DNA from 4 places in the Hymenobacter terrigena genome. Region 3 is predicted to be linked to each of the others. Evidence: riboswitches for the same ligand, from Rfam matches in the RefSeq annotation. Region 3 holds a riboswitch; each other region holds the start of a gene.

Region 1 (5,560 bases), on a different contig from region 3:
CCTACCACGTTCATGCCGGCCATCAGCGGGCCTTCAATCACGTCGAGCGGGCGGGCCAGCTCCTGGCGGGCGGCCTCGGTGTCTTCGTCAATAAACTCCGTGATGCCCTTCACCAGCGCGTGCGACAGGCGCTCCTGTACTGGTAGGCTGCGCCACTCGTCGGCCACCACTTCGGCCTTGTCCTTTTGCTTGACGGTGTCGGCAAATTCCACAAGGCGCTCGGTGGCATCGGCGCGGCGGTTCAGCAGCACGTCTTCGACCAGCTCCAACAGGTGGGGCTCAATTTCATCGTACACGCCGAGCTGGCCAGGGTTCACAATGCCCATGTCGAGGCCAGCCCGAATGGCGTGGTAGAGGAAGGCCGTGTGCATGGCCTCGCGCACCACGTCGTTGCCGCGGAACGAGAAGCTGATGTTGCTGATGCCGCCGCTGGTGAGCGCGCCGGGCAGGTTCTGCTTAATCCAGCGCACGGCCTCGATGAAGTCGAGCGCGTAGTTGCGGTGCTCGTCCATGCCCGTGCCCACGGTCAGGATGTTGGGGTCGAAAATGATGTCGGACGGGTCGAAGCCCACTTCCTGCGTCAGGATGTTGTAGCTGCGCTGGCAGATTTCGATGCGCCGTTCGAGCGAGTCGGCCTGGCCGTTCTCGTCAAAGGCCATCACCACCACAGCGGCGCCGTATTGGCGCACCGTGTGGGCCCGCTCGCGGAAGGCCGCTTCGCCTTCTTTCAGCGAAATCGAGTTGACAATGCTCTTGCCCTGCACGCATTTCAGGCCGGCTTCGAGCACGCTCCATTTCGAGGAGTCAATCATTACTGGCACCCGGGCAATGTCGGGCTCTGAGGCGATGAGGTGCAGGAACGTCGTCATCACCTGCTCGGAGTCGAGCATGCCTTCATCCATGTTGATGTCGAGTACCTGCGCGCCTTCCTCCACTTGCAGGCGGGCCACGGCCAGGGCTTCCTCGTAGGCACCAGTCCGAATGAGGCGTGCGAAGGCGCGCGAGCCGGTCACGTTGCAGCGCTCGCCCACGTTCACGAAGAGACTTTCCTCTTTGATGGTAAACGGTTCCAGACCGCTCAGGCGCGTAGTCGGCGAAATGGCCGTGGGCAACTGGCGGGGTTGGTATTTCTCAGCCAGCTTGCTCAGTTCGGCGATGTGCTGGGGCGTGGTGCCGCAACAGCCGCCCACCACCGTCACAATGCCTTCTTTCAAATACTCTTCGACCAGCGCGGCGAATTCCTGGGCCGATTCATCATAGCCGCCGAAGGCGTTGGGCAGCCCGGCGTTGGGGTAGGCCGAGATGTGCACGTCGGAAATGCGGCTCAGCTCCTGCACGTACTGGCGGAGCTGGTCGGCGCCGAGGGCGCAGTTCAGGCCCACGCTCAGCAGCGGCAAGTGGCGAATCGAGTTCCAGAAGGCCTCCACCGTCTGGCCCGAAAGCGTGCGGCCCGAGGCGTCGGTGATGGTGCCCGAAATCATGACGGGCACCACGCGGCCGCCTTCGTCGAAGAACTTCTGCACGGCGTAGAGGGCGGCTTTGGCATTCAGCGTGTCGAAGATGGTTTCGATAAGCAGCGTGTCGACGCCGCCGTCCACGAGGCCGCGCACCTGCTCCAGGTAGGCGGTGGCCAGCTCATCGAAGGTCACGGCACGGAAGCCGGGGCGGTTAACATCGGGCGAGAGCGAGGCGGTGCGGTTGGTGGGGCCCACGGCACCGGCCACGAAGCGCGGGCGCTCGGGCGTGGCGTACTCATCGGCGGCCTCGCGGGCCAGGCGGGCAGATTCGTAGTTCAGCTCGTACACAATATGCTCCAAACCATAGTCGGCCTGCGCGATGGTGGTGCCGCTGAAGGTGTTGGTTTCCACCATGTCGGCCCCGGCGGCGAAGTATTCGGCGTGGATGCCTTTGATGATGTCCGGCCGGGTAATGCTCAGTAAGTCATTATTTCCCCGCAGCGGCTTGGGGTGGTCGGCGAAGCGGGTGCCGCGAAAGTCTTCCTCGGTCAGCGGGTGGCGCTGAATCATGGTGCCCATGGCGCCATCAAGAATCAGCAGGCGCTGGCGAAGCAGCTCGGGGAGGCGGTAGCGCGAAGCGAAGGCTTCGCGGGCCGGGGAAATCGTAGGCAGGGTAGGGGCGGAAACGGACATTTCTTTCGGGGGCGAATAGCTACGTAAGCGCGTATCCAGAAAGAAACCCGTGCGGGGAGGCACAGTTCCGGCTGTCATCTTTTTTCACCAATAACGGCGGTGAAACGGGAGTTGGCACCTACTCGTGGTAGGTTGCCAAGACGTCATCGGGCCCGGTCCCTCGGTCTTTCTGGATAGCAGCGTAGGGCGAAGATACAACGGAACGGGGCTTGTAGCACCTGCTTTAGCTTGGGTTGCTATGCGCGGGTGCAGGCGCAAGCGGTGCTACCCGAGCACCGTCAGGCCGGCTTCGCGGTACCGGGCCAGGAGTTCGGCGGGGGCTTGCTGGTCCGTGATGAGCGTGCCCACCGCAGCCAGGGGCGCAAACTGAAAGTACTGGTCGCGCTCCAGCTTGCTCGAATCGCAGAGCAAATACACGTGGCCGGCTGACGCGGCCACCGCCTGGTAAATGGAAGCTTCCTTCTCACTGTTGGCACTCAGGCCGCGCTTCAGGGAAATGCCGTCGACGCCCATAAAAGCCTTGTCTACCTGATAGCGCTGCAAGTGCTCCACCGTGACGGCGCCGTGCGTGGCCTGCCGCCGGGCGTCCACTTCGCCGCCCGCCATCACCACCTGCACCGCCGAACCGGCCAGTTCAAACAGCACGGGCAGCGAGTTGGTGACGACGCGGATTTTGCGGTGGCGCACGTGGGCGCACAGTGGAAACGTGGTGCTGCCGCAGTCGATGAAAATGGTGTCGCCCTCGGCCACGTGGCGGGCGGCCAGCCGGCAAATAGCTTCCTTCTGCGTGGCGTGGGAAGTGGTTTTGGCGGTAAAGGCCACCGGGTGCTTATCGATGCCGGGGCGCACGGCCCCGCCGTGCGTGCGTACCACCAGGCCTTGCTCGGCCAGCAGGGCCAAATCGCGCCGGATGGTGATGGGCGTGGTGCCCAGTTGCTGGGCGGCCTCGGCCACGAGCACGGTGCCGTGCTGCTCCAGGGTGGCCAATAAATGCTGCTTGCGGAGCTGGAAATTCATCGCCGGGGCGTTACTTGTTCAAAACAATCGCAAAGAAACAAAAACGAACAGAAACGAACTTTCGACCCTGCCATGAACGAACGAATCCGCCTCCGCGAACAGGTCACGCTATCCGATGACTGGTTTACCCTGCAAAAAATTACCTTCGATTACCAACGCAAAAACGGCACCTGGGAAACGCAGTCGCGCGAGGCCTACGACCGGGGCAACGGCGCCGCCATCCTGCTGCACGACCCCGCCACCGACCACGTCATCCTGACCCGGCAGTTCCGCCTGCCCACCTTCGTCAACGGCAATCCCACGGGCATGCTCATCGAAGCCTGCGCCGGCCTGCTCGATGATGAGCACCCGGACACGGCCATCATCCGCGAAACGGAGGAGGAAACCGGCTACCGCCTCACGCACGTCGAGAAAGTGATGGAGGCCTATATGAGCCCCGGCTCGGTCACGGAGCGGCTGTTTTTCTACCTGGCCGAATACTCGGCGGTCACCGAGCAGCACGCCGGCGGCGGTGTCGAGGAGGAAGAAATTGAGGTGCTCGAAATGCCCCTGCAAGCGGCCCTGGCGATGGTGAAAACGGGCGAAATTCAGGACGGCAAAACCATTATGCTGCTGCAACACCTGCGACTGCGGCAGCTGCTGGCGTAGCGCAGCCCACCGAGGCGGGGCCGGTTTTTTAAATTGCGAAAGAGCATCCCGCCTCGGTGAGGATGGGTTTTGAAGTACCGAAAATGCATCCCGCCTCGATGGGGTCGGGTCTTGGAAGTCTGGAAGTACATCCCGTCTCCGTGGGGGCGGCTTTTGGAGCTTTGAAAGGGCATCCCACCTCGGCGGGGGCTGCTTCCGGCATTTGTAAAAGTGGCTCCCGCCTTGTCGGGGAAGGCTTTCAGAATTTCTGAAAATGGACCGGAGCGAGGTCTGATAGGAATATCGGGTAGGGTGCGGGGTTTGCCCCCGCCCGGACGCTTGCCCCGGCTCACCGATTCCCTTCAACGACGGGCGGGGGCAAGCCCGGCACCCTACCTGGTATTACAGCGGCCATGTCGGCCACACGCTGCCTGCCGCAAACACGACCGGCTCGGGCGGCAGCTCCAGAAACGCGGTGGCTCCCACCAGTCCCATCATGTCGCCGGAGCCGCCCACGCGGAGTGGCGTGGCCCGGCGGCGGCCTTCGGCGTCCACGGTCAGGCGCACGGGCACAAAATGTGTTAGCTGGGGCTTGAAGGTGATATCAACAGTGAGCACGGTCGGGGCGGGCGCTTCCATCGCGGCTGTTGTTTCGGCCGCGCCGTTGGGTTGTTGCACGGCCCGCAGCCAGGGGCGCACGTACCGGCAGGCCGTGATGAAGGTGGACACCGGGTTGCCGGGTAGCCCGAACACCACCGGCCCGCCGGCCCGCGCCCCAAACCAGAGCGGCTTGCCGGGCCTCTGCTGCACTTCGTGGAAGATTTCCTCCACGTGCAGCGCGCGCAGCAGGCCGGGCAGGTGGTCGGCGCGGCCCTTGCTCACGGCCCCGCTCAGCACCACGGCATCGAAGCCAGCGGCGAGAATGTTGGTGAGGCCCACGCGCAGCTCCTCCACATTATCGGAGAGGTGAAACAGCGAAACATCGGCCCCGGCCTGGGTAAGTAGCGCTTGCAGGGCGTACACGTTGGAGCGCCGAATCTGGTGCGCCAGGGGCGTAGCCGAGATGCCCACCAGCTCATCGCCGGTGCTCACCACGGCCACGCGGGCGTTGCGCGTCACGGCCACTTCGGCCGCGCCTACGGTGGCGGCCACGGCTAGCTCGGCGGGGCCGAGGCGGGTGCCGGGCAGTAGCAGGGCATCGCCGGCGCGGCGGTCGGCGGCCTGGTGGTGGATGTTGACGCCGGGGGCGGCGGGCGGCGGAATCTGAATGCGGGCGCGGTTGTCATGCAGCAACAGGTCCTCGTAGCGCACTACCACGTCGGTCCCGGCGGGCAGCACCGCGCCGGTCATCACCTCCACGGCCTGCTGCGCATTGAGCAGCGGCCGGGCGGGCTCGCCGGCATACTGGGTGTGTTGAATTTCAAACTCCGTCTGGCCCCCGGCCCAGGTGGTGAAGCTCACGGCAATGCCGTCCATCGCCACCCGGTTGAAGGGCGGAAAGTCGCGGTCGGCCGTCAGCGTTTCGGCCAGAATGCGGCCGGCGGCGTGGGGCAGAGCCACGGTTTCAGCGGGCAGCGGATGGGCGGTGGCCAGGACGCGGGCGGTGGCTTCGGCGGGGGTGAGCATGGGTGGGTGAGTTAAGAGTTAAAAACGAACGTCATGCAGAGCGTAGCGAAGCATCTTTACCTCAATACTAATCCAATCGCAAGGATTTACTACTGCGGTAAAGATGCTTCGCTGCGCTCTGCATGACGTTCTGCCTGCGC
Region 2 (5,560 bases), on a different contig from region 3:
GCTCCACCTGCAAGCTGGCGCTGCCCTGGTCGTCCGTCTGGTCCACCAGCGGGTTCTGCTGCTGGGGTTGGGGCCCTTGCTCCTGCTCATCACCAAACAGGGCAGCTTCGGCCCGGCGCGCTTCGGGGGAAAGAATATTGATGGCTATGCCGTGGCCGACGACCACCCATCGGGTCGGGCGGTCCTGGGCTTGAACGCCAAGCGGGGTCAACAGCCCCAGCAGCCCGCCGCTCAGCGCCAACAGGCGGCCTAATCGGAAAACCAGGGACTGGTTCATTCGGCTTGGCGCCGGCTGTCGGCCAGCACGTAAGAACTGTTGTTGGGAGCAGCTTGGGCGTTATTGCCCAGGTTCAGTTGCCGGTCCAGAATGTCGAGGCGGATTTGCAGGTTGCGGTTCATGGCCGTGAGCACGGCATCGGGCTGCGGGTGGTGCAGCAGCTGCTGCTTGAGCTCGCGGTAGCTGGAATCGAGCGACACCAGCTCGTGCTGCCAATCGGCGTTCATGGCGGCCATGCCGGGACCGTTCAGCTGGCTCAGTTCGGTTTGGCGGCGGGCCAGTTGGTTGGTGTAGTAGGCTTCCATGCCGCGCACGGCGCGCACCAACTGGCTGTCGGCCCCGGTGGTGTGCTCGGCGGCGGTGAGGGAAAGCGGGTTGCCACCCTGGTACAGGGCGGCGTCGGGCTCATTAGTGGCACTGCCGAGCGTCGCAGCCGGTGCGGCTGCTACAGCCGTTTCGGGCGCGGCACTGCGAGACTTCCAGGCTTCGCTGGCCCCGGCAGCGAACACAAGCAGGGCCAAAGCCGCCGCTACACCGTAGCGCTGAAACCAGCGGAGACTGGCTTCGGGCTGATTTACAGAAGCCGCAACCGCCACGGTGGGTGCCACCAAAGGCACTTCCGAAACTTCGGCCAGGCGCATGGCCGGGGAAGCGGGCATGGCGGCGTTGAGTTGCTCCTCCAGCGCAGCCCAGAGGTCGGGGCGCGGCTCGTGGGTGTCGAAATCGGCACGGTGCCGCTCGACGAAGGTTTCGAGAGAATTATTTTTCTTGGTATCCATGAATGAGTAGCAGACGCACGGTTCGTCCAGGTTCAGGGCGGGCCACGGGGCTATACGAAAACCGCGGCCGGGCGAAAAAGGATGAAGGGTAGTTGACGGTTAAATGACTAGTGATAACGGATAAAAACTTAGCTAAGGCCGCGCTGAGCGGCTAATTCGCGCAGCCGAACCCGTGCCCGGCTGTACTGCGATTTGGAAGTAGATTCGGAAATGCCCAGGATGCCGGCGATTTCGAGATGGTCGTAGCCTTCGAGCAAATACAGGCTCAGCACCACGCGGTAGCCATCGGGCAACTCCTGAATGCAGCGGCGCAGCACGTCGGCGCGGTAGTGCAGGTCGGCCTCGTCCTCGGGCGAATGGGCGGCGGTTTCGGCGGGCTCTTCGTGGTGCTGCTCACCCAGCGGCACCAGCGCCAGCCGCCGCTGCCGCAGGCAATTGATGCTTTTGTTCACCACAATCCGCTTCAGCCAGGCGCCGAACGAAGAGTCGCCCTTATAACCGCTCAGCTCCCGAAAAGCACTCAGAAACGACTCCTGCAGCACATCCTCCGCCTCGGCGTAGTCGCCGGTGATGCGCAGGGCGGCGTTGAACATGGCCTTGGAGTAGCGCCGGTAAATTTCGGCCTGGGCCTGGCGGTCGTTGAGGCGGCAGCGCTCCACCAGCGGAGCGTTGATGTCGACGTAGGCGGAGTGAGCTAGGGCTTCCATGCAGAAAACAAGGTATTAGAAGTGCTTAAGCAACCCATAGACCAAGCGCAGGGTTCAGGGGTTGCACGGCAAATTACGCGGCGAAAGCACGGCCGCCAAACCTTTTGCGAGGCGGGCAGTTTCATCTCCGCGAAACAAAATTTTGGCATTTCGCTTTTTCATCCTTTACATTTGCCCCAGCAACCCTCGTTTGGGGCGCTATTCATTTTTATACAGAGGCGCGGAGAGACAGGCTCGACGAAACGCCGGCAACCCCCACTAGCTGGAACGGTGCCAAGTCCTGACATATAAAAACGCTGTGAGCACATCCACCAACCGCCGCCTGCACCCCACCACCCTCGCCGCTTCGCGCCGAATGTGCTGTTGCATGCCCCGTCCCCTGGCCTGTATGCTGGGGGCAATTGCTGGTTGTTGAACTAGGGCTTCTCTTCCGGCGGCTGCTTCACGGCAGCCAACCCGCCGACTCCCGTTGTGGTGATTGACTCATTGCGCACAGCGTAGCGGCACCTTGTGGCCCCTTGGGCCTTCTCTGGTTTTTTCTACGGAAAAAAACTCTCCCCTCGTCATGGCATTACCCCTTGAAAGCCAGGTCGCTGACCTGCGCCGCTACCTGCCCGAGTGCTCGGTACCGGAAACACTGGCCCTGTTGGCCGACCATTTCCCCGGCCGCGTTTCCTTCTCCACCTCTTTTGGTCTGGAAGACCAGATTATCACCCATTTCATCTTCGAAAACGACCTGCCTATCCGGGTTTTCACGCTCGATACGGGCCGTAATTTTCAGGAGACTTACTCGACCTGGAACAAGACCCTGCTGCGCTACGAAAAGCCCATCGAAGTCTTTGCCCCCAACGGGGCGGCCATTGAGGAGCTGACCCGCCAAAAAGGCCCCAACAGCTTCTACGAGAGCATTGAGAACCGGAAAGAGTGCTGCAATATCCGCAAGGTGGAGCCGCTGAGCCGCGCCCTGGCCGGCCAGCAGGTGTGGGTGACGGGCATTCGCGCCGAGCAGTCGCAGAACCGCCAGACCATGCACCCCGCCGAGTGGGATGCTGGCCACGAGCTCATCAAAGTACACCCACTCTTCGGCTGGACCTGGGCGCAGTGCGAAGCCTTTGCCCAAGCCAATGGCATTCCGGTTAACCCATTGCATAACAAAGGATTCGTAAGCATCGGCTGTGCGCCATGCACCCGCGCCATTGCGCCGGGCGAGGATTTCCGCGCCGGCCGCTGGTGGTGGGAAGACGCGGCCGCTAAGGAGTGCGGCCTCCACGCCACTACCGCCCACCAGGGCCTCGACCCGGTGGTGGAGCGAATGCCGGGCTAGGCCCGAACCGATGCGCCGGCGGACGGACCGCTGACGCCACATTCTTCCCCAAAGGCACCTTTCGCGGGCCTTATCCCACCCACTTCTTCCGGTTTTTCAATTTCGCCCGATTTTTTCGGGCCATGACTTCCTACGCCAATGCCAAGCGCTGCTTATCTCGATTACCTCGACCGTCTGGAGGCCGAAGCTATTCATATTCTACGTGAAGTAGCTGGCCAGTTTGAGCGGCCCGCGTTGTTGTTCTCGGGCGGCAAAGACTCGATTGCTCTCACGCGGCTGGCTGAAAAAGCCTTCCGGCCGGGCAAGTTTCCGTTCCCGCTGGTGCACATCGATACCGGCCACAACTTCGAAGAAATCATCAACTACCGCGACGAGCTAGCCGCGCATTTGGGCGAAAAGCTGATTGTGCGCCGCGTGGAAGATACCATCCGGGAGCGCGGCCTGCGCGAGCCGGGCGGCAAGTACCCCAGCCGCAACCCGCTCCAGACCTACACGCTGCTCGACGTGATTGAGGAATTCGAGTTCGACGCCTGCATCGGCGGGGCGCGGCGCGATGAGGAGAAGGCCCGGGCCAAGGAGCGCATCTTCTCGGTGCGCGACGACTTTGGCCAGTGGGACCCCAAGCGCCAGCGCCCGGAACTGTGGAACATCTACAACGGCCGCATTCAGAAAGGCGAAAACGTGCGCGTATTCCCCATCTCGAATTGGACCGAGCTGGACGTGTGGAACTACATCCAGCGCGAAAACATCAAGCTGCCAGAGATTTACTTCTCGCACGAGCGGCAGTGCGTGGTGCTGCCCAGCGGCCAGCTCCTCGGCTTCAGCGAGCACCTGAACCTTGACGAAACCGACGAAATTGTGCAGCGCCGCGTGCGCTTCCGCACCGTGGGCGACTCGACCTGCACCGCCGCCGTGGAAAGCGACGCCTCCTCGGTCGACGATATTATTCAGGACCTGCTGCTGGCCAAAGTGAGCGAGCGTGGGGCGACGCGGCTGGACGATAACCTCTCCGAAACGGGGATGGAGGACCGCAAGCGCAACGGGTATTTTTAAATGATTAGTGATTAATGGTCAATGATTAACGAGCTTATAACGCTCGATTATTCCTGTTGAATCCAGCCATTAATCATTAACCGCTAACCATTAATCATTACAAAAGTGGACCTTCTCCGATTTATCACCTGCGGCAGCGTCGACGATGGCAAGAGCACGCTCATCGGCCGCCTGCTGTATGACAGCGATTCCGTGTCGCTCGACGTGCTGGCCACGCTGGAAAAGCGCCGCGCCACCACCGGCGGCGACGTGGATTTGGCCCTGCTCACCGACGGCCTCAAAGCCGAGCGCGAGCAAGGCATCACCATCGACGTGGCGCACAAATATTTCACCACGCCGCGCCGTAAGTTCATCATCACCGATGCGCCGGGCCACGTGCAATACACCCGCAACATGGTGACCGGCGCGAGCAATGCCGACCTCGCCATTGTGCTCGTAGATGCCCGCCAGGGCGTGATTGAGCAAACCCGGCGGCACACACTGTTGGCTTCGCTGCTGGGCATTCAACACTTCGTACTGGCCGTAAACAAGATGGATTTGGTGGGCCACGAGGAAGTAATTTTTCAGAAAATCGTGGCCGATTACGCCGCTATTGCCGAGCAATTGAAACTACCGAATGTGGTGGCCATTCCGCTCAGCGCGCTGAATGGCGACAACGTGGTGCGTCGCTCCGATTTTCTGCCCTGGTACCAGGGGCCCAGTTTGCTCGAACATCTTGAAAGCGTGCCAGCCGCCACTGATGTCAACCCGAACGAGCCGCGCTTTCAGGTGCAATATGTGATTCGGCCGCAGACGGAAGAGCTGCCCGACTACCGGGGCTACGCCGGCCGGATTCAGAGCGGCACCTACCGCCAGGGCGACCGGGTCCGCATCTGGCCCTCGGGCCTGGAAACGGTGATTGAGGCCATTGAAGTGAACCAGCAGGAAGTAGCTAGCAGCACCGCGCCACAGGGCGTGGTGCTGCGGCTGCGCGACGATGTGGACGTGAGTCGGGGCGCTACCATCGTACCGACCAGCGCCCACCCGGCCGTGGTGCGCGAGCTGGAAGCCACGCTCTGCTGGATGGATGAGCGGCCCCTGCGCGCCGGCCGCAAGCTGCTGGTGCAGCACCACGCCGCCACCGTGAAAGCGGCCGTGACCACCATCCTGCAAAAAACCAACATTGAAACCTTTGAAAGCCAGGGCACCGACGAGGCCAAGCTCAACGACATCGTGCGGGTGCGCCTGAAAACGGCCCTGCCGCTGGTAGCCGACGAATACCGCCAGAACCGCGTGACCGGGGCCTTTATCCTGGTGGATGAGCAGACCGGCGCCACCCTGGCCGCCGGCCTCATCGCCGCCACCGACCCGGCGTATTTCACCGATGAAGTGCCCGCCGAAGCGGCTTTTTCCATCTAGCATTTGCTGAATATCATGGCTG
Region 3 (5,560 bases):
AGGCCGAGTGCCGGGCGTTGGTAGCAATGACGACCAAATGGTCAAACAAATCGGGCCGCTGCACGGCCCACTCCAGCGCCTGCTGCCCGCCCAAAGAGCCGCCAATCAGCGTGTTGATATCCGTCAGCTCCAGTTCCTGGCGCAGCGCCTCGTGGGCTGCCACCAGGTCCCGAATCGAGAGCAGCGGGAAGTGCTGGAAGCGCGCCTGCCCGGTGGCCGGGTCGGCGTCGAGCGGCCCGGTGCTGCCGTAGCACGAGCCTAGTACATTGGCGCACACGATAAACCAGTCGGCCGGGTCGTAGTAGCAGCCCGGCCCCACCAGGCCCGGCCACCAGGCCAGCACGTCGGCATTGGCCGTGAGGGCATGGCACACCCACACCACGTTGTCGCGGTCTTCGTTGAGCTGGCCCCAGGTCTGGTAGGCCACGTGCGCCCCGGTCAGGGTTTCGCCGCTTTCCAGCGTAAGGCCGGGTAGTTCAAATATTTGGGTTGGCATAATTCAATACAATAGCGCAGCTTTAGAACCAGCGAACCGGCCCGGCGCAATAGTTTCTCACTCCCATTTCTCCTCCCATCACGGAAGAGGCCCGGACCGATGCACTGATTCTAAGGCTGCGATAAAACTCGGCCGCCAGCGAGACTGGCACCGACCCGCCAGGGGTGGCCCGCTGGCGGCAATTCTGGTTTAGACTTCCAGTGGCTGGGCGTGCTCCAGCTCGGGCTCGCCCACTTCGTCGCCTTCAGTTGGCAGGCTGGCGGTGTTGCCGATGGCATCAAACGCCGCCTGCAAGTCAGCCTTGATGTCGTCGAAATGCTCAATGCCTACCGACAAGCGCAGCGAGGTCGGCGTCACGCCCGATGCCAGCTGCTCTTCTTCGCTCAGCTGCTGGTGCGTGGTGGCCGAGGGCTGGATGATGAGCGTCTTGGCGTCGCCCACGTTGGCCAGGTGGCTAATGAGCTTCAGGTTATCAATGAATTGCGTGGCAATTTCTTTCGTGCCCTTGATGCGGAATGAGAGCACGCCGCCGAAGCCACGCTTCAGGTATTTGTTGGCAATGGCGTGGTAGGGGCTGCTGGGCAAGCCGGGGTAGTTCACGCTTTCCACCTGCGGATGCTGCTCGAGCCAGGTGGCCACTTTCAGGGCATTTTCCACGGTGCGGTCCACGCGCAGGCTCAGGGTTTCGAGGCCGATGAGCAACTGCCAGGAGTTGAACGGGCTGATGGACGGGCCGAAGTCGCGCAGCCCCTCCACCCGCGCCCGGATGATGAAGGCGATGTTGCCAAATGGCCCGTTCTTGCCAAATACATCGTTGAAAATCAGGCCGTGGTAGCCCTCGCTCGGCTCGGTAAACTGCGGGAATTTGCCGTTGCCAAAGTCGTAGGTGCCGCCGTCCACAATCACGCCGCCCACGCTGGTGCCGTGCCCGCCAATCCACTTCGTGGCCGATTCTACCACAATGTGCGCGCCGTGCTCTAGAGGCCGGAACAGATAGCCGCCCGCGCCAAAGGTGTTGTCCACAATCAGCGGCAAATCGTGCTTTTTGGCGATGGCCGCAATGGCCTCAAAATCGGGAATGCTGAAGCTGGGGTTGCCAATGGTTTCGAGGTAGATGGCCTTGGTCTTCTCGTCAATCAGCTCCTCAAACGAAGCCGGGTTGTCGCCGTCGGCAAAGCGCACCTCGATGCCCAGGCGCTTGAATGCCACCTTGAACTGGTTGTAGGTGCCGCCATACAGGTAGGCCGTGCTCACAAAATTGTCGCCGGCCTGCAGGATGTTGTTGAGCGCAATGAACTGAGCCGCCTGGCCCGAGCCGGTGGCCAGGGCCGCCACGCCACCTTCGAGGGCTGCCACACGCTGCTCGAACACGTCGGTGGTGGGGTTCATCAGGCGGGTGTAGATGTTGCCGAACTCCTTCAGGGCAAACAGGTTGGCGCCATGCTCGGCGCTCTTGAACACGTAGCTGGTGGTCTGGAACAACGGTACGGCGCGGGCCCCGGTGGTGGGGTCGGGCTGCTGGCCGGCGTGGAGTTGGAGGGTTTCGAAGTGCTGGGGCTGAACAGACATGATAGGGAAGCTTTGAAGTTTTGAAAAACCGAAATGGCAAGTGGAAAAATGCGCTACAAGCCTGGAAAAGGCATTTTATGCGCTGGAACTCCCCGAAATGGCCCGTGCTGCCGGCGTGGCCCAAACCCACCGCGAAGGCCCAAAAGCGCACGCGGCAGACCCACGGGGCCACCAAAAAAATCCAGAAGAGGGGGGAGGGGTTCTAAGCTGGAGTCAGCTTAGCAACAACACGGGCGGCAACAGCACATTCGCATTCGCTGCGACGCGAACCCAGTCACATTCCGGTCATCAGCGGCCGAAACGAAGAAACCCGAACCTGCGGCGCGCAAAGCAGCCGAAGCATTCGGGAGAGAAAAAGCAGAATTCGAAGAATGTTCCATGGCACTCGAATCATCTGTCCCAGCGCGGCCGGAGCTGCGGGTGGGTAGGAATTGGCACCTTTCGTTTTGCGAAGGTTGCCAGTGGGTCACGGAGCCTAGTCTCTCGCCACTTCTGTATAAAACTTGAAACTGCCCACCGTTAGCGGGGAGTACCGGGTTGGTATCGGCAAATGTACGAGGGAATTTTTGGGATGAGCAAGCGGTGAGATGAAAATATTTTTTCGATTTCTTTTGAAACAGTCAAAAAGAACGGTCATGCCGAGCGCAGCGAAGCACCTTTACCGCAGTCACTAATTCGCTCAATTGGATTGCGTTGAGCAGTAAAGATGCTTCACTGCGCTCTGCATGACCAGCCTTCTCTTGTCGTTTCAACCCCGCCCATTCCTACTCCACCAAACGCAAAAAAGCCACCCTGAAACAGAGTGGCTTTTCTCACCTTTTTTCTGCAAAAAAGTACCTAGAGACTAGGTAGGGTCAACACCTGCCCCACTTCAATGTGGTCAGGGTTGTCGCCGATGAGCGCCTTGTTGGCGTCGTATATCTGGTGCCACTTGGCGGCATCGCCGTAGTGGTGCTTGGCTATTTTGGAAAGGGAATCGCCGCTGACAACGGTATACGTGTCGCCGGACGTTTCTGGTTTGGCATTGCCAAAAAAATCGGTGCCGCCAGCCGCTGGCTTAGCCGCGGGCTCTACGGGCTTTTGCTCGCCTTTGTCGCTGATGAAATCGAAGAGTCCCATGGTTTCGGTGAAGTTAAATGGAAAAATACACGCTGCCGGAAACGCTTGCGGGCGGGCCGACCGGGTTGCTATACGGACAAGCTCAGGCGGGGTTTCGTTCTAAACTCTTTTGCGTCTGCGTCGTAAGCCGACGAGTCTGCACCCCGTGTGCAATGTTTTCATTCTTTCACCATTACCCTTTGTGCACATGAAACTCCAGTCCTTTTTTTCGCTCCGTTACTTCGCCAGCCTGCTGCTGCTTGTGTCGCTGTTTGCCGCCTCGTGCAGCAACGACAAAGGCAAAGTAGAGGGCGTGAACATGCTGTACGGCACCGATAGCAAGGTGTGGAAAACCGCCAAGGAAACCGACACCGCCGGCGACAAAGTGAAGCAAACCGACGCCCAGAAACAGGAAGAGCTGCGCATTTTTGCCAATGGCACCTACAACATGACCGGGGCCAGCGGCGCCGTTTCGGGCAAATATACGTTTGACCAGGCCGGCAAAACCATCACCCTGACGCCCGATGGTGCCACCACCAGCAACACCTTCGCCGTGGAAACCCTCACCGACAAGAAGCTCACGCTGAAATCGGCCGACGGCGCGGCGCTGATGCTCGAAGCCGAGTAAAGCACTCAGAATTCAACCAATCGAAAAAGCCCCGAACCAACCTGGTTCGGGGCTTTTTTGTGCTAATTATTCTGCGACAGGCTGAGCCGCACCCACCGGCCGCTTCGCAAACACCCGCGCCACCCAACGAGGCAGGAAAACAGTGCCCAGCACCAGATACAGGTAGTACGTAACCACCCGGTATAGCAGCACCATGAAGCTGGTGAGCGTGGCCGTACCGATAAATTTGCCGAAAAACGTGGGAAACGCACCCTCCACAATGCCCGCGCCGCCGGGCGTGATGGCCAGCAACAGCAGCACTTTGTAGGTGAGGTTGCGGGCGAAGATGAACAGGAAGGTGTCGGCATCCATCGGCACGAAGGCGGCAATGAGGCAGCCGATAACCAGATAGCGGGCCGTCCAGACGAAGAAGGTGCTGGCCGCCGCCCGCCACCAGTAGATGGCCGGGTTGCCGCGCAGCTGCATGGAAGCATCCATCATGCCCTGCCCGTGCTTGTAGGCCGAGCGCTGCCAGCGCCGCAGCGGCCCGAACGAAAACAGCCGCACCAGCAGCCGGCGCACCGATTTCGGATTGATGAAAATAGCGTAAAGCATCAGCCCCGCGTAGGCCGTGACGGCCACGTAGCTGATGACAAACGCAATGCGCAGTGTGGCGATAAACGCGCCCTGCATGGCCTCGTGCGGGTAAAGCCCGGCCCCGGCAATGAGCACCACCAGCGGCACCATGATGACATAGTACAAATTGTCCATCAGGGCCGTAACCATAATGTAGGCCAGGGACTTGCCCAGCGGAATGCCTTCCTTGTTCAGAATAAACGAGGCCACCGCCGTACCGCCCACTGCCGAAGGCAGCACGCACGACGCAAACTCCCAAATCATAATCACGTCGAGGCTTTGGCGGTAATTCAGCTCACGCTCGGCAATGTGCCGGATGCGGTAGATGTAGCCAAAATCGCGGGCCAGCAGCACCCCCAGCGTGATGAGCAACCACTGCCACCGGGCGTGGGCCAGCGGGGCAAGGTCGCCAGGCTTATAGCTGCGCCAGAACATAAACCCCACCACGCTCAGGCCAATGACGACGGGCAGAATGAGCCGCGAGGGCTGCAAGCGCTGCAAAAAATGCGCGTCGTCTTCGGGCAGGGGAGCGAGGGGGCTATCGGTCATCAAAGCAAATAAAGCAGCCGGGCAAAAATAGGGAGTAGCCAGCCAGCGACTGATTAAAAACGCATTAAGGTGATATGAAAAACGTCATGCCGGGACAAGCTCCGCATGACGTTTTTCGGTAATAACCTGCCGGGCGGCGCTAGGGCCGGCCGCCGGGGCTGCCGGCCGGCACGGTGCCGTTGGGCGTGCTGGTGCCCTGCGAGGGCACGTTGGCAGGCGTGTTGATAGGGTTGCCGGTCGGAGCCGGGGATTGGCGCTTGGTCGTGTCGGCGGGCTGGGCCGTGGCGGGGCGCAGGCCGGGGTAACCGCCGGGGCGCTGGCCGGGCTGGGGGCGGCCCGTGCTGTCGGTGGCCGGCTTGCCCGAAGTGCTATCGGCCGGCGCGGTGCGCTGCTGGCCGGGGTAGCCACCGGGGCGGGCACCCGCGCCGGCCGGAGCCATGCCGGGAGCACCGCCAGGATAGCCACCGGGGCGGGCTGCGCCAGCGGGCGCACCCGCGGGGCGTGCGCCGCCGCCAGGGGCACCACCGCCACCGCCGGGAGCACCACCGCCACCGCCGCCCATGTCACCGCCGCCGCCTTCGCCGCCACTTTTCAGGTCGTCGTTG
Region 4 (5,560 bases), on a different contig from region 3:
GGCCGCGCCGGGCACCTACCTGCTGGCCGTGCTGCACAAGCCGACCGCCGCCACCACCTGGCAGCTTACCGGCACCGGCACGTTCCAGAACCCCACGCGGGTGACGGTGCAGGCCGCCGCCCTCCAGGCCGACGCCTTCGAGCCCGACGACGCCGTGACCACCGCCGCCCCGCTGGCCCTCACGTTTACCAATAATGCGGCCACCCGCGCCACCACCGGCTCCAACTGCCACGCTACCACCGACGTGGATTACTACCGTGTGAACCTGCCGGCCGGCAACAGCTACAGCATCACGGCCCGCCTGCACGACTCCTACAGCAGCGCCAACGGCCAGACCTACTCGCTCGACGCCCTCTTTTCCTACTCCCTGGACGGCGGCACCACCTGGTCGACCACCTACGACGATGTGATGCCCGGCCCCATCACGCTGGGCAACGGCGGCACGCTCTACGTGAAAGTAGCGCCCTATTTCGCCGGCAACATCGGCACGTATTTGTTTGATATGAGCGTGAGCCGGGCGGCGGCCACGGCCACCGCACCGGCGGCCCTGGCCGCCCAGGTAGGCCTCTTCCCCAACCCCGCCCACGAGGTGTTGACCGTGGATGTGCGCGCCTTGCCGGCCGCCGTGGCCGCCGTGCGCCTGCTGAGCCTCACCGGGCAGGTGGTGTACGAGACCCGCCGCGTGCCGGCGGCCACGCCGCTGGCTATTCCGGTGGGCGGGCTGCCCACCGGCCTCTACCTCGTGCAGCTGTCCACCAGCGCGGGCCTTATCAGCAAAAAGATTTCGGTAGAATAAGCAGCAGCATGAAAACGACCCTGTACCTGATTATCGCCACGATAGCCGGCTGTAGCACCGGCCGCGTAGCCAAGTCGCCGCTGGCAAAACCGCAGCCCCTAGCGGCCAGCGCCCCCGCCATCCTCTACAAAACCAGGGCCGACTACCACGACCTGGTGCCCGTGACGCTGAGCGATGACCGCCGCAGCATCGTGGCCTACCCCGCACCGTCCGACGTGTCGGGCCACCTGTCCCAGCCCACCGCGCTGGCCCAGGGCTACTGGCTCGATAACCGGGGCATCGGCCCGAACGTGGCCTTCCTCAAGCTCACCTACGCCGACTACGCCCAGCTGACCACCGCGCCCTCACTGGCTGATATGGATGCCCTGATTGTGGACCGCGACCCGCTCACGGCCCTCTGCGACTGCGGCCCCCGCGCCGCCTACGCCAATCCCACCACCGACTTCAACACCCTCATCACAGCCGGCCGCCTGCCCAGCCGCTGCAAGGTGCTGAAGTAGCCGGTTGTGGCGTGGGCCGCGCCGCCCGCGCCACAACCGCCCGCCGGGGCCGCCGTAGAACCGGCACATCCTCCCCCACTTTCTCATGGCCCGCATCATCGTCGGTTTGTTCACCAGTGCCTCCGAAGCCGAGTTTGCCGCCGCCCAGGCGCAGGCGGCCGGCCTCGCCCCTGGCACCATCCATATTGCCACTCAGGAAACCCTCCAGGCCCAGAACCTGCCCGATGCCGGCGCCCCCCCCGAACCCTTCCGCGAAAGCGTGACGCGGTTTTTTACGGACCTGTTCAGTGGCAGTCAACTGGATGATGCGCACGCTCACATCGCCGCCACCGGCCCCGAGCACGCCGTGGTCACCATCGAAACCGCCACCTCCGCAGAAGCCGAGCTGGGCCGCGCCGTCCTCGACCGCTGCGGGGCCGTGGATGTGTACAAGCAACGCCCCCTCACTCCCACTCCCGATGCCGGTGAGATTGACCTGGAAGGCGACCTCGGCCGGGTGCGTGATGATGAGGAGCTGGACGCAAACGGGCTCACCACGCATTGAAGAGTCAGGAGTTAACAATAAGCTCGCTCTTAACTCTCCCAACCGCCTCCCGGGCCAGCCGTAGCTTGCTGTTCTTCTTGCCATAGCCGAAGTAGATAATCATGCCCAGCGCCAGCCACACGATGAGACGCAGCCAGGTTTCCCACGGCAATGAGGCCATCATCACGAGGCATACCACGATGCCCAGGATGGGCACCACCGGTACCCACGGCGTGCGGAAAGAGCGCGGCGCATCGGGGTTGGTTTTGCGCATGATGAGCACGCCGAGGCACACCATTACGAAGGCCAGCAGCGTGCCGATGCTCGTCATTTCGCCCACCACCGAAATGGGCACGAAGCCCGCAAATAGCGCAATGAAGCACCCCAGCAGCAGGCTGGACTGAAACGGCGTGTTAAATTTCGGATGCAGCCGCGAGAATACCGGCGGCAGCAGCCCATCGCGCGACATCGAGAAAAACACCCGCGACTGCCCCAGCAAATCAACCAATATCACCGATGTGTAGCCGACGAGAATGGCCAGAATCACAGCCGATGACAGCCAGGCGTAGGGCGTTTTCTCGATGGCAATGGCCACCGGCGCGGCGCTGTTCTTGAACTCGGTGTAATTGGCCAAGCCCGTGAGCACGTGCCCAAACAGTACAAACAGCACCGTGCACACCGCCAGCGAGCCGAGGATGCCGACGGGCATGTTGCGCTGCGGGTTCTTGGTTTCCTGCGCCATGGTGGCCACGATGTCGAAGCCGATGAAGACGAAGAATATCACGCCTGCCCCGCGCAGAATGCCGCTCAGGCCGAATTCGCCGAAGGTGCCCGTATTGGCCGGGATGTAGGGCTGGTAATTGGCGGGGGCGATGTACTGCCAGCCCAGCGCGATGAACACCAGTACCACGGCCACCTTCAGGGCCACCACCAGCGCGTTGAACCACGCCGAGCCCTTGGTGCCCCGCGTGACGATGGCCGTAATGGCCAGCACGATGAGCATGGCCGGCACGTTTACGTAGCCGTGCACGGTGCTGCCGTCGGCCAGCGTGGCCGACTCAAACGGCGACATCACCAGCCGCGCCGGAATATGCAGCCCGTATTTTCCCAGAAACTTGATGAGGTACTGCGACCAGCTGATGGCCACCGTGGCCGCGCCCACCGAGTACTCCAGCACCAAGTCCCAGCCAATAATCCAAGCAAATAGCTCGCCCATCGTGGCATAGGAATATGTGTAGGCCGAACCCGACACGGGCACCAGCGCCGCAAACTCGGCATAGCACAGCGCCGAGAAAGCACAGCCCACGGCGGCCACAATAAAGGAAATGGTAACGGCCGGCCCGGCATTGTTGGCGGCCGCAATGCCGGTGAGCGAGAACAGGCCCGCCCCGATAATAACGCCGATGCCAATGGCAATCAGGCTCACGCCGTTCAGGCTACGTTTGAGCGTATTCGCCCCCGTTTCGGCTGCTTCCGCGCGAAGCAGCTCCAGTGATTTTTTTAACATAAACAGATAGAAACGCGCCACGCCACCGCCCCACCCGGGGCGGCCGTGCCGCAAAGCAAAAAGCCCGTAAAAAGGAATTGGTATGCGCCGGCCGCAGCGTCAGCTACGCGGCGCGAGTGCCCGCACTCAACAGCAACAACAGCCCATCCGCATTCGGCCTATCAGCAACGAACGGGAACGAAAAACACCAGAAAAAGCAAGCGAGGCAGCGGAAACAGCGGGCACGGCAGTTGTTTTTATATGGTCAGGAATTGGCACCGGTCCGCGGTTGCGGGTGGTTGCCGGCGCGTCGTCGAGCCTGTCTCTCAGCGCCTCTGTATAAAAACAATCCTTCCGGGAGGAGGAATTGATGGGGCAAAGGTAAGGCCGGGCGGCTGCACGGGCCAGCGGTGGCGTTGGGTAGCCCAAAAAGAACGGCCTGCTGAGCGTTGCGCTCAGCAGGCCGTTCTTATTTCCTTTGCTCCAAGCCGCTGCGGCGGCGCGGCTCTGCCCCTACCGCCGCAGCGCCAGCCGCGCGCCGGCCATCAGCCAGCGGCCGGGCATTTGGGCGCCCAGCAGGTCGGAGTATTTCGCGTCGAACAAGTTCTGGGCCTGGGCCACTACCCACAGGCGCTCGGGCAGCAGCGCCACATCCAGCCGGCCGTTGATGACCACGTAATCGGGCGTAAGCTGGGCATCGTTCACGGTGGCGCTGGCCACGGTTTGTTGGCCGGTGCGCTGCTTATACACCCCGCCCAGGCTGGCCGTGAAGCGGCGGTGCACCAGGCTTACGCTGCCACTCACTAGCTGCTTCGCCACGTTGCTCAGGTATTGCGACGTGATGTTGCCGTCGATATTCAGGTGAGTGTAAGTGTAGCCCACGCTGCCTTCAAGCCGCAGACCCTTGCTCAATTGCGCGCGGGTGCTGGCTTCAAATTCCAGCCCCTGCGTGCTCACGGCAAACAGGTTTTCGGCCAGGCGATAGGTGGCGGCGGGGTTCAGGTTGGTCAATCCGGTAGCCGCAATCACCTGCGCGCCGGGCTGGCTCACGTAGTCAATCAGGTTGCGGCCGTAGCGGTTGAAATAGGTGCCGCGCAGCGTGAGGGCCGGCAGCGGCTGGAAATCGAGGCCGCCTTCGTAGCTCCAGGTGCGCTCCGCGCTCAGGTGGGGGTTGCCCACATTGAAGCCCGTGGGCACCGTGCCCGGCCGGATGGACGAATAATACTGCTCCGTAAAATTGGCCGCTCGAATAGCCCGGCCCACGGCACCGCGCACCGTCAGCTTGTCGCTCAGGTGCTGGCTGGCGGTGAGCTGGGGCACTACTTCGGTGCCATAAGCCTGGTCGTGGTCGAGGCGCAGGGCCGCCGTGACGCTCAGGCCGCTGGTGGGCATGAGGCCAGCCACGGCAAAAGCCCCCTGGTGCCACACCGCGTGAATGCCCTGGTCGTTGCTGCGCACGCGGCGGCGGTCGGCCTGCCCGCCCAGGGTCAGCTGCACCTTGTCGGAAAAGCGCAGCTGGTGCTGGGCCTGCACGTTGAGGTAGTGCATGAGGTGGCTGCTGGCCACGGAAGCGGGCGTGTAGAGGTAGTCGTCGGTGCTGGAGGTGCCCACCAGCTGCAGCTCGGTGCGGGCGCGGGTGTTCCAGTCGTAGCGCAATTGCCCTTGGTACCAGTCGCGCGAGGTGGTTTCGCGGGCGCGGTCGCCGGCGTTGGTCGTGTAGAAGTTCTGGGCGTTGTAGTCGCGCCGGTCGAAGCTGGCACGGGCGGCGGCGCTCAGCTTGGGGCTGATTTGATAAGCGCCCGAGAGCGAGTAGGTATTCAGCTTGAAGTCGTTGCGCCCGCCGCCGGGCAGGTTCAGCAGCTGGCCGCTGGCGGTGTTGTTGAGAATGCCGCCGGCCAGCCGCAAACCCTTGTCCTGGCCGTAAAAGCCGGCGTTGGTGGTTTTCAAATCGTACTCGCCGGCCATGAAGGTGCCACCGATTTCCACGCCATCGGGGCGGTGCGTGGCGGCGAAAGTTTTGGTGACGATGTTGACGAAGCCGCCCACGGCGTCGGGGCCGTAGAGGGCCGCGCCGGGGCCGCGCACCACTTCAATCTGCTCAATTTCGGCGGGCGTGATGGGCAGATAGCCCGCGAAGTGGCCCGTGAGCGGGTCGTTCAGCCGCATCCCATCCAGCAGAATGAGTACCTGATTGAAGGTGGAGCCGCGCAGCGTAATGTCGGCCTGCGTCCCGAAGTTGCCCCGGCTCTGCATCT

What was found. A riboswitch is a leader RNA that binds a small molecule or an ion and turns the genes downstream of it on or off. The one in region 3 is predicted to bind S-adenosylmethionine.
Region 1: it holds a riboswitch for S-adenosylmethionine, as region 3 does, so the genes downstream of both, metH (methionine synthase) here and ACYU7Q_RS18880 (O-acetylhomoserine aminocarboxypropyltransferase/cysteine synthase family protein) in region 3, are expected to answer to the same signal.
Region 2: it holds a riboswitch for S-adenosylmethionine, as region 3 does, so the genes downstream of both, ACYU7Q_RS10085 (phosphoadenosine phosphosulfate reductase family protein) here and ACYU7Q_RS18880 (O-acetylhomoserine aminocarboxypropyltransferase/cysteine synthase family protein) in region 3, are expected to answer to the same signal.
Region 4: it holds a riboswitch for S-adenosylmethionine, as region 3 does, so the genes downstream of both, ACYU7Q_RS05795 (amino acid permease) here and ACYU7Q_RS18880 (O-acetylhomoserine aminocarboxypropyltransferase/cysteine synthase family protein) in region 3, are expected to answer to the same signal.

What each region holds. Positions count from the first base shown of each region.
Region 1 covers NZ_BAAHBU010000002.1:1,171,387-1,176,946, reverse strand. Annotated here, with positions in the region: gene metH (methionine synthase) at 1-2,036, opposite strand, end outside; SAM riboswitch class I at 2,222-2,330, opposite strand; gene ACYU7Q_RS11790 (DeoR/GlpR family DNA-binding transcription regulator) at 2,415-3,167, opposite strand; gene ACYU7Q_RS11785 (NUDIX hydrolase) at 3,240-3,815, shown strand; gene ACYU7Q_RS11780 (molybdopterin molybdotransferase MoeA) at 4,197-5,420, opposite strand.
Region 2 covers NZ_BAAHBU010000002.1:780,280-785,839, forward strand. Annotated here, with positions in the region: gene ACYU7Q_RS10070 (hypothetical protein) at 1-277, opposite strand, end outside; gene ACYU7Q_RS10075 (hypothetical protein) at 274-1,056, opposite strand; gene ACYU7Q_RS10080 (RNA polymerase sigma factor) at 1,185-1,763, opposite strand; SAM riboswitch class I at 1,969-2,057, shown strand; gene ACYU7Q_RS10085 (phosphoadenosine phosphosulfate reductase family protein) at 2,329-3,087, shown strand; gene cysD (sulfate adenylyltransferase subunit CysD) at 3,226-4,140, shown strand; gene ACYU7Q_RS10095 (sulfate adenylyltransferase subunit 1) at 4,246-5,538, shown strand; gene cobA (uroporphyrinogen-III C-methyltransferase) at 5,554-5,560, shown strand, end outside.
Region 3 covers NZ_BAAHBU010000004.1:570,969-576,528, reverse strand. Annotated here, with positions in the region: gene ACYU7Q_RS18885 (homoserine O-acetyltransferase family protein) at 1-496, opposite strand, end outside; gene ACYU7Q_RS18880 (O-acetylhomoserine aminocarboxypropyltransferase/cysteine synthase family protein) at 686-2,065, opposite strand; SAM riboswitch class I at 2,453-2,568, opposite strand; gene ACYU7Q_RS18875 (LysM peptidoglycan-binding domain-containing protein) at 2,903-3,184, opposite strand; gene ACYU7Q_RS18870 (hypothetical protein) at 3,372-3,791, shown strand; gene ACYU7Q_RS18865 (lysylphosphatidylglycerol synthase transmembrane domain-containing protein) at 3,858-4,955, opposite strand; gene ACYU7Q_RS18860 (TonB-dependent receptor domain-containing protein) at 5,095-5,560, opposite strand, start outside.
Region 4 covers NZ_BAAHBU010000001.1:1,405,734-1,411,293, forward strand. Annotated here, with positions in the region: gene ACYU7Q_RS05780 (thiol protease/hemagglutinin PrtT) at 1-796, shown strand, start outside; gene ACYU7Q_RS05785 (hypothetical protein) at 805-1,296, shown strand; gene ACYU7Q_RS05790 (hypothetical protein) at 1,382-1,840, shown strand; gene ACYU7Q_RS05795 (amino acid permease) at 1,845-3,326, opposite strand; SAM riboswitch class I at 3,560-3,651, opposite strand; gene ACYU7Q_RS05800 (TonB-dependent receptor plug domain-containing protein) at 3,819-5,560, opposite strand, start outside.